Regions from separate parts of the Streptomyces hypolithicus genome, predicted to be linked through region 1. Evidence: riboswitches for the same ligand, from Rfam matches in the RefSeq annotation. Region 1 holds a riboswitch; each other region holds the start of a gene.

Region 1 (3,265 bases):
TCGCGCAGCCGCGCCTGGTACAGCCCGTACGCCTGGGCCAGGGTTTTCTCGAAGCCGTCGGCCGCCTGGCCGGCGAAGGTCTCTTCGTCTATCAGCTCGTTCTTCAGGTTCGAGACCTTGGCGCTGAACGCCTTCGGCGGGAAGCGCTTCGGGTCGAGGTCCAGGTCACGGCAGACGAGCGCCATCAGACGCTTGGAGTCGGCGGCGTCGTAGATCGAGAACGACGACGTGAAGCCGAGCTTCTTCGACTCGCGGCGCAGGATCCGCACGCACGCACTGTGGAAGGTGGAGACCCACATGGCGGCCGCACGCGGTCCGACGAGTTCCTCGACGCGCTCCTTCATCTCGCCGGCGGCCTTGTTGGTGAAGGTGATCGCGAGGATCTGGCCGGGGTGCACCCCCCGCTTGGCCAGCAGGTACGCGATCCGGTGGGTCAGCACCCTGGTCTTGCCGGAGCCCGCGCCGGCCACGATGAGCAGAGGCGAGCCCGAGTGCACGACGGCCTGGCGCTGTTCGGCGTTGAGCCCGTCGAGCAGCGCGGCGGCGTCCACGGCGGGACGCGGGGCGCCGTCCCGGTAGTACGCGTCCCTGGGCGGCGGGGGGCCGTCGAAGACACCGCCGAAGAGGTCGTGCGGAACCTCCTCCGGGGCGTGGTCCTCGGGGGGCGGCGGGGCCGCTGCCTCGGCGGGCTGGAGATCGGTCAGGAAGCTGTCGTCAAAGAGGCTGCTCATCGTCTACCAAGCTTAGGCGGGACCACCGACAGGCCGGCCCCGGATTGCCGTCTTCCCGCGGTCGTACGGGCGCCCGGCCGCCACGCGGACCCAGTACGCCGCTTCCGCGCCGGCCCGCCCCTCACCCCCACCTGTGACCTTGGCCACTTCGCACCTCTCGGCGGGAGGCCGTTCGGCCGCCCGGCAGGTCGCATTAGTGAAGCGGTAAACCTCTTCGGCAAAGGTCACGAAAATGTATCGGGCATATCGGCCATCAGGCTTCCCAGCGGCCAACGGAGTTGGCTAGCGTTCCCACTCGGGCGGCTCGTACCCCAACCGGCGAACGGCGCCGGACCGGGCGGCCCACGCCGAATCCGGCCTGCCCACGGGCAGTTCGGAACCGGGGACCCACGCGCACCACCTGGGGTGAATCGGTCCGCTGTCCCAAGGACCGTAGGGCACCTTCCGTTCCGCCCGAACCCGACAGCTAACCCGGTAGGCGGTCCACGGAAGGAGATGCCGGCCTTGGCCTCGCATCGCAAGCCGCGTACCCGGGTACGCACCACCGCTCCCGCCCTCGGGGTCACGACCGCGGCGCTCGCGTCCGTCGGCCTGCTCGCCCAGAGCGCCGGCGCGGCACCGGCCGCGCCCGCCGCACCCAAGCCGACCGTCGAGGAAGTACAGAAGAAGGTCGACGACCTCTACCGCCAGGCCGGCACCGCCACCCAGAAGTACAACCAGGCGAAGGAAGCCACCGAGCAGCAGCGGAAGTCGGTGGAGGGACTGCTCGACGCGGTCGCGCAGCGCACCGAGAGGCTGAACGAGGCCCGGCGCAAGCTCGGCAACTACGCGGCGGCGCAGTACCGGTCGGGGTCGGTCACCCCGACCGCCGCGCTGCTGCTCGCGGACAGCCCGCAGGCGTACTTCGACCAGAACCGGCTGATGGATCGGATGACCGAGCGTCAGCAGACGGACGTCCGCGACTTCGAGACGCGGCAGGCCGAGGCGTCGAAGAAGCGGGCCGAGGCGACGCGCGGCCTGGAGAAGCTGACCGAGTCGCAGTCCTCCCTCAAGGCGTCCAAGCAGGATGTCCAGCGCAAGCTCGGCGAGGCGCGTGGGCTGCTGTCCCGGCTGACCGCCGAGGAGAAGGCACGGCTGGCGGCGCTGGAGAAGGAGCGGGAGGCGGAGGCCAAGCGGAAGGCCGAAGCCAAGGCGAAGGCGGAAGCCGAGGCGGAAGCCGAGCGGCAGCGCACGCAGCAGGAGCAGGAGCAACAGCGGGAGGAAGAGGCCCGGCAAGACGAACCGACCCCCTCCGCCCCGGGCACCACCCCCGGAACCGGAAAGCCCCCCGCCACCACCCCGGACCCGGGCTCCGGCTCCGGCGCCGGCCTCGGCTCCGGTGACGCATACTCCGCCAAGGCCGAGAAGGTGCTCGCCTTCGCCCGCGCACAGATCGGCAAGCCGTACGTCTGGGGCGCGGCGGGGCCCAGCTCGTACGACTGCTCCGGCCTGACCCAGGGCGCCTGGAAGGCCGCCGGCGTCAGTCTCCCGCGCACCACCTGGGACCAGGTGAAGGTCGGCAGCCGCGTCCCGACCGACGACCTCAAGCCGGGTGACCTGGTCTTCTTCTACGACGACATCAGCCACGTCGGCATATACATCGGCGGCGGCAAGATGATCCACGCGCCGAAGCCCGGCGCGAACGTCCGCGAGGAGTCGATCTACTACATGCCGATCTACGGTAGCGTCCGCCCCGCGTAGCGCCCGCGCTACGCGACCTGTGCGGCCGCCCGCTCACGCACCGCCGTGGCGGGCGGCTTCGGCGCTCGACCCGAAGCCCGTCCCAGCCCGGCCAGCCCGGCCAGCCCGGCCAGCCCGGCCAGCCCGGCCATAGCAGGCTCTGCCCGTCTGGTTCCGGTGGTTCCGGTTGCTCCGCCGCATCGGTCACGGAAGAGCGGAATGCTGCATTCCGGCGCGGCTTCGCCTCTCATCGGCGATCACAGAAGCACCTATTTCTGCCACTGTCGGTCATTCCCACTCGGCCCCGTGACGCGCAGGTTTAGCGTCCTCCCCCAGGTGACCGACTCCCCACCGCCGCCCCTCCCCGGAGCAGCAGTCGGCCGCCACCGCCGGGAATCCGGCGGCGGGCCGCCCCCCGTGCGGTCCGCCGCCGGACTGCGACGCGGCCGACGTACAGGACGGAAGGACGTGGACGCCCTCGTGGCCACGCACCGAAGGCCCAAGCAGCGCATGCTGGGCGGCGGCACCGGCCGCACCGCCGCCACCCTCGCGCTCGCCGGAGCCGCGAGCGCCACGGCGTTCGACGGCGGCGCGCACGCGGAACCCGCGCTGACGACCGCCCAGGTGAAGGCGAAGGTCGACCGGCTCTACCACGACGCCGAGGTCGCCACCGAGAAGTACAACGGCGTGAAGGAAAAGTCCGGGCGCACGAGCGAGTCGCTGGACGCCCTGCGCGACGAAGCCGCGCGCCGGACCGACCGCCTCAACAGCGCCCGCAACGCGCTGGGCTCACTCGCCGCGGCCCAGTACCGCAC
Region 2 (3,265 bases), 1.2 Mb from region 1:
AGCGTCGTGAGGCCCGGGCTGCCGGACGCCTGGGCCAGCGTCTCGTGGAACCAGCCGCCGAGGGACCGCAGGTCCTCGCCCTCGCCCCGGCGGGCCCGGTCCTGACCGAGCCTGACCAGGCCGCGGAGCACCTTGAGGTGTGCCTCGGTACGGCGCTGGGCGGCGCGGGCCGCGCCCAGCGGCTCCAGCAGCGCACGGATCTCCAGCAGGTCGGCTGCCTCCCGCTCGGTCGGCTCGGCCACGCAGGCGCCCGCGTGTCGGCGGGTGGTGACGAACCCCTCGGACTCCAGCGTGCGCAGGGCCTCGCGCACGGGGACGCGCGAGACACCGTACCGACGCGCCAGCAGTTCCTCGGTGAGCCTGCTTCCGCGCTCGAAGACACCGGAGACGATGTCGTCACGGATCGCCGTGCACACCGATTGCGCGGGAATACGCATGACCGAACCTCCGCACTGATCCCCGCGAAACGCGGTCGATCGAAGCCTGTGCGGTGACTCTATTGCAAGGGTGCCGAAATTCCGACGGCGTGCGGGAATTCCCGGTCGGCTTCCGGACACGCCGAAAGACCCCGGCTCGATCCACATCCGGAGAGAGGAGAGCCGGGGCCTTCGTGGCAGAGGTGCTGCCGATGCGTCAGACGTTCACGCCGTGGCCGCGCAGGTAGGCCGTGGGGTCCAGGTCGGAGCCGTACTCGGCGGAGGTGCGGGCCTCGAAGTGCAGATGCGGTCCGGTGGAGTTGCCGGTCGAGCCCGAGAGGCCAATCTGCTGGCCACTGGTGACGGCCTGGCCGACGGAGACACCGATGGACGACAGGTGGCCGTACTGCGTGTAGGTGCCGTCGTTCATCTTGATGACGACGTTGTTGCCGTACGCCCCTCCCCAGCCGGCCTCGACGACGGTGCCCGCGCCCACGGAGACGACGGAACTCCCCGAGGCGGCGCGGAAGTCGACGCCGGAGTGGCTGCCGGATGACCAGAGCGAGCCGCCGGACTTGTAGCCGGTGGTCACCGCCGAGCCGGCCACCGGGAGGGTGTAGCCGCCCAGGCGCTCGCGCTCGGCGGCGCGGGCCGCGCGCTCATCCGCGGCACGCTCCTCGCGCTCCTCGCGCTCCTCGCGCTCCTTCTTCGCCTGCGCAGCGGCCTTCGCCTCGGCCTTGCGCTTCGCTTCCACCTTGCGCTTCGCTTCCACCTTGCGCTTCGCCTCGGCCTTGCGCTCGGCCTCCGCCTTGTCGGCGGCCTGCTGCTGGGCCGCGGCCTGGGCGCCTATCTGGTCGGCGAGGGAGTCGCCGATGACGATGGCCTGGGTCAGTCCGGTGTCCTCGACCGAGTGCGCCGCCTCGGCGCTGACGTCGGTGGGGGTGGCGAGAGCAGGCGCGGCGAGGCCGCCGATGACGCCGGTCGTGGTGAGGGCCGCGACACCCGCGATGTTCGCGCTCGTGCGCGTCAGGCGGCTGGGACGACGGTGCTTCCCGGTGGCACGGGTGAACGCCATGAAGTGGCTGATCCTTTCCTTCCTTCTCGCCTACCGGGTTAGCTGACGGGTTCGGAGCAGGAAGGTCTCCTACGGACCCCCTGCGTAGTACGTACGCACGCAGGACGTCCGATTCACCCCAGGGACTGCACGGGTCCCCGGCTCCCCAGGCTCGCGCCTGACGGGGACTCGGCGATGGCTGCCCGGTGCCGCGGATACGGCTCACTGCTGACGGACAGCCGGACAGACGCTAAACGGATCATCTTTCAATCACCAAATAGACACGAGGCTTTGTAACGCACCCCACAGGTCAGACGGGCAGCCTCCACAACAAAGGGGACATACGGGAAGGACCCCGGCGACCCGATGGGCCCCGGGGTCCTCCTTTCTCCCGCTTTGCGGGATGTGTGCAGCCTGACCGGCCGGTCGGCCAGTCAGCCGGTGACCACCGTCACGTCGCCGATACCGAGCGCCCTGACGGGCTCCTCGATCTGCGACGCGTCCCCGACGAGGACCGCGACCAGGTGGTCCTCGGGGAAGGCGCTGACGACCGCCGCGGTGGCCTCCACGGTGCCCGTGTCGGCGAGGCGGGCGTACAGCTGGGCCTGGAAGTCGTCGGGCAGGTGCTGCTCGACCTGGTCGGCGAGCGTGCCGGCGACGGCGGCAGCCGTCTCGTACTTGAGCGGCGCCACCCCCACCAGGTTCTGCACGGCGACATCGCGCTCGGCGTCCGTGAGGCCGCCGGCTGCCAGAGTGCGCAGAACCGTCCACAGGTCTTCGAGGGCCGGTCCGGTCGACTCGGTGTCGACCGAGCCGCTGATCGCGAGCATCGCGGCGCCTGCCGCCCCCTCTGGGGAGGAAGGGGAGGTGGAGCGCAGCACCTGGCCGAAGGCGCGCACGCCGTAGGTATAGCCCTTCTCCTCGCGCAGGACCCGGTCCAGGCGGGAGGTGAGCGTGCCGCCCAGGCAGTACGTGCCGAGCACCTGGGCCGGCCAGACACGGTCGTGCCGGTCCGGGCCGACCCGGCCGATGAGCAGCTGCGTCTGCACCGCGCCGGGACGGTCCACGATGACCACACGGCCAGAGTCGTCGGCCGTCACGGGAGGTACGGGACGCGCCTCGGCCGTGTCGCCCTTCCAGGCACCCAGGGTGTCGGCCAGGACGGCGTCCAGGTCGGTGCCCTCAAGGTCGCCGACGACCACGGCGGTGGCGGTCGCGGGGCGCACGTGCGCCGCGTAGAAGCCCTTCACGGCCGCGGAGTCGATACGAGCCACCGTCTCCTCGGTGCCCTGGCGCGGCCGCGACATGCGCGAGGTGGCCGGGAAGAGCTCCTTGGAGAGCTGCTTGGCAGCCCGCCGGGACGGGTTGGCCGTCTCGTGCGGGATCTCGTCGAGGCGGTTGTGCACCAGCCGGTCGACCTCGCCGTCGGCGAAGGCGGGGGCGCGCAGGGCGTCGGCGAGCAGCCCGAGCGCCTTGGGCAGCCGGGAGACGGGGACCTCCAGGGAGACCCGCACGCCCGGATGGTCGGCGTACGCGTCGAGGGTGGCGCCGCAGCGCTCCAGTTCAGCGGCGAACTCCTCGGCGGAGTGCTTGTCGGTGCCCTCGGAGAAGGCCCGCGACATGATGGTGGCGACGCCGTCGAGGCCTTCGGGCTCGGCCTCCAGGGGCGCGGCGAGGAAGATCTCGACGGCCACCACCTGCTGGCCGGGGCGGTGACAGCGCAGCACGGTCAGGCCGTTGGGCAGCGAGCCGCGCTCGGGGGCCGGGAAGGCCCACGGCGTCGGGGTGCCGGCCT
Region 3 (3,265 bases), 990 kb from region 1:
GGCTGGAGGGCGACGTAACGCGCCACTGACTCCCGTTCCGAGAAGTCCAGCGAGGCCTGCAGCCGCTCGGGGCTCAGGTTGGAGGCGGCGATGGCACGGACCTTGCCGTCCTTCACCAGTTGGTCGAGGGCGGTGATGATCTCCTCGACCGGCACCTCGGTGTCGTCGAAGTGCGTGTAGTACAGGTCGATGTGGTCGGTGCCCAGTCGGCGCAACGATTCCTCCGCGGCCGCCTTGATGTTCGTAGCGGAGAGCCCCTTGTACGACGGGTGGGCGCCGACCTTGGTGGCGACGACGATCTCGGAGTGGTTGCCGCGCGCGGCGAGCCACTTGCCGATGATCCGCTCGGACTCGGCGCCCTCGTTGCCGGGGGCCCAGGCGGAGTAGGAGTCGGCGGTGTCGACGAAGTTGCCGCCTCCCGCGGCGTACGCGTCGAGGACGGCGAAGGACTGCGCCTCGTCGGCGGTTCAGCCGAAGACGTTGCCGCCGAGGGCGAGCGGGAAGACATCGAGATCGGACGTACCCAGCTTGCGGAGAGAAGTCATGGGGTCGTCAACCCCGCGGCAGGCGCCGGCTATTCCGCGAAAGACCGGCAGCCCTGGCGTCGGGGGGTGAGCGCCAGGGCTGCCGGGGACTGGGGAGACCAGAGGGGCCAGGGGGCCAGGGGGCCATAGGGAGCAGGGCCAGGGGGGCCGGGGGATTGGCTGTCAGACGGAGAGGCCCTTGTCGCGCAGCCACGCCGCCGGGTCGATGCCGGAGCCGTCGGCCGTGTGCACTTCGAGGTGCAGGTGCGGGCCCGTCACATTGCCGGTGGCGCCCACACGTCCGATGGTCTCGCCCGTACCGACGGTCTGGCCGGCGGACACCGTCATCGAGGAGAGGTGCGCGTACCAGACCTCGGTGCCGTCCTCGAGTTCGAGCACGACGCGGTAGCCGTACGAACCCGACCAGCCTGCCGACTTGATGGTTCCGCTGTGCACCGCCTTGGCCGGCGTACCGGTCGGAGCTGCGAAGTCCAGGCCGGTGTGCTGGCCCGACGACCACATCGAGCCGGACTGGCCGTAGGTCGAGGTGAGCGTGTACGACGAGGTGGGCAGGGAGTAACTGGCGGCGAGCTTGGCGAGCCGCTCCTCCTCCGCCTTGCGCTTGGCCTCGGCCGCCGCCTCGCGCTTCCTCTCCTCGGCCTCGCGCTTCTTCTCGGCCGCCTCGGCCTCGGCCGCGCTCTGCTGCTTCCGGGCCTCGGCCGCGGCCTTCTCGGAGGCCTCCTTCTCGGCGGCCTCCTTGACCTGGGCGTCGGCTGCGTCCTGCTGCTGCTCGGCCTGCTGGAGGATGCGGGCGCGCAGTGCCTCGCCCGCGTCGGTGGTGCCCTGCTGCGCGTCGGCGGTGGTGACACCCGCCGTGGTGAGAGGGGCCGCAGCGAAGACGGCTTCGCCCCCGGAGCCCGCCGGGGCGCCGGAGCCTGCGTCGGCATGGTCGTCGGACATGAAAGAGCCGACGCCGGGAAGGGACTTGGCGTCGGGCAGTGAGTCGGATATCGCGTCGGGCATCGAGATCGAGATGGCCGGCTTGTCCTGCGCGGTGGCTATGCCGCCCGCGCCGACCGCGGCGATGACGCCGACGCCCAGCACGGTGGAGCTGCGGCCGATTCCGCCGCGCTGCTTGGCCACCCGGTGCCGGCCGCGTACGGGCCGTATGGACTCCTCAGTGGGATTCCATTCTTCCCACGTCCCCTCGCCGCCACCGAAGTTCTCGGTGTGGTTCGCCGCCCCGAAGGGGGGCAGGGTGGTGGTGGGGGCAGGGCTGTTGGACGCCACGGAGGCGTGCTCCTTTCCTTCCTTCTCGCCTACCGGGTTAGCTGACGGGTTCGGAGCAGGAAGGTCTCCTACGGGCCTCTTCGCTGACGCGAAGCAGCCCGATTCACCCCAAGGATTGGTTCCCCGGTTCCCTTGCGGAATTCGGCGCGTGCGCACGGTGTCGTCTCTGGCGACGACTGGGACAACCGCGCTGCGTTATCGAACGTTAATAGACGCGGGGGCCGGATTCCAAGCCGCTCCGACTGATCGTTACCGCCATTGGCCCGAACAAATACGCACAGAATAGCTCACACCGGGACGACTTGATCATCACTCAGGAAACATGCGTTTCTTGACGGTTCGTCAATTATTATCAAAAGCGATCAGGCCGACTACCCAGTGTCGCGAGCGATAAATTCTCCTCCATGGTGGTCAACAGCACGCAGTCCGTGGCCCGTCGCTACCGCGAGTTCTCCGAGCAGCAGGCGCGGGGCGTCTCCCCCGTGTACGCCGAACTAACCGCCCGTATCAGCGAGGACGAGGACCTCTGCGCCCTCGTCGCCGCCCTCCCGCCGGGCAACAAGCAGCAGCCCAATCTCCTCCTCGGCGCCGTCCGCCACCTCGGCGGACCGTACGAGCAGTGGGAACCGTTCCGCGCGTGGACCCTGGCCCACTGGGACGACGTACGCGCGGTGATGCTGGAGCGCTTCACCCAGACCAACGAGCCCGCGCGCTGCGCGACCCTGCTCCCCCTCCTCGCCTCGCTCCCCCAACCCCTCGCACTCATCGAGGTCGGCGCCTCGGCCGGCCTGTGCCTGCACCCGGACCGCTACGCCTACCGTTACGACGGCGGCCCCGTCCTCGGCTCGTCCCCAGTCACCTTCGACTGCCGTACGCAGGGCCCCGCGCCCGTACCCGCCGCGCTCCCCCGCATCGCCTGGCGCGCGGGCATCGACCTCAACCCCCTTGACCCCACCGACGAGGACGACGTCCGCTGGCTCCAGTCACTGATCTGGCCGGGCCAGAGCGAGCGGCCCCGCCAACAGCTCGGCGCCATCGAAGCGGTACGTACGGCGCCCCGCCCCCGTATCGTCCGCGGGGACCTCGTCGACGAACTTCCGGAGCTGGTCGCCGAGGCACCGGTGGGCGCCACCCTCGTCGTCTTCCACACGGCCGTACTGACCTACCTGCCGCTCGCCCGCCGCGAGGAGTTCGCGGCCGTCGTCCGCGCCCTGCCATGCCACTGGATCTCCAACGAGCACTACACCGTGCTGCCCTGGCTGGACGCCCCCGCACCCGACGACGAGCACCTGCTCACGCTCTCCCTCAACGAGAGCGCCGTCGCCTACACCGCTCCGCACGGCCAGAGCCTGCACTGGTTCGGCCCGACCGCTGAGCCGACCCCTGGCCCGACCGCTGGCCCGACCGCTGGCCCTACCCCTGGGCCGACCCCTGCCCCTACCTCTTGACGA

Evidence for each region. A riboswitch is a leader RNA that binds a small molecule or an ion and turns the genes downstream of it on or off. The one in region 1 is predicted to bind cyclic di-AMP.
Region 2: linked by a shared signal. The riboswitch ahead of ACU6WZ_RS04855 (M23 family metallopeptidase) and the one ahead of ACU6WZ_RS10400 (C40 family peptidase) in region 1 are both predicted to bind cyclic di-AMP.
Region 3: linked by a shared signal. The riboswitch ahead of ACU6WZ_RS15405 (M23 family metallopeptidase) and the one ahead of ACU6WZ_RS10400 (C40 family peptidase) in region 1 are both predicted to bind cyclic di-AMP.

What each region holds. Positions count from the first base shown of each region.
Region 1 covers NZ_CM128811.1:2,256,386-2,259,650, forward strand. Annotated here, with positions in the region: gene pcrA (DNA helicase PcrA) at 1-731, opposite strand, end outside; cyclic di-AMP (ydaO/yuaA leader) riboswitch at 1,067-1,228, shown strand; gene ACU6WZ_RS10400 (C40 family peptidase) at 1,236-2,471, shown strand; gene ACU6WZ_RS10405 (hypothetical protein) at 2,480-2,602, opposite strand; gene ACU6WZ_RS10410 (C40 family peptidase) at 2,931-3,265, shown strand, end outside.
Region 2 covers NZ_CM128811.1:1,046,805-1,050,069, forward strand. Annotated here, with positions in the region: gene ACU6WZ_RS04850 (GntR family transcriptional regulator) at 1-437, opposite strand, end outside; gene ACU6WZ_RS04855 (M23 family metallopeptidase) at 634-1,491, opposite strand; cyclic di-AMP (ydaO/yuaA leader) riboswitch at 1,505-1,675, opposite strand; gene ACU6WZ_RS04860 (M16 family metallopeptidase) at 1,905-3,265, opposite strand, start outside.
Region 3 covers NZ_CM128811.1:3,246,832-3,250,096, reverse strand. Annotated here, with positions in the region: partial or broken gene ACU6WZ_RS15410 (aldo/keto reductase) at 1-545, opposite strand, end outside; gene ACU6WZ_RS15405 (M23 family metallopeptidase) at 708-1,814, opposite strand; cyclic di-AMP (ydaO/yuaA leader) riboswitch at 1,826-1,971, opposite strand; gene ACU6WZ_RS15400 (DUF2332 domain-containing protein) at 2,219-3,262, shown strand; gene ACU6WZ_RS15395 (PP2C family protein-serine/threonine phosphatase) at 3,252-3,265, opposite strand, start outside.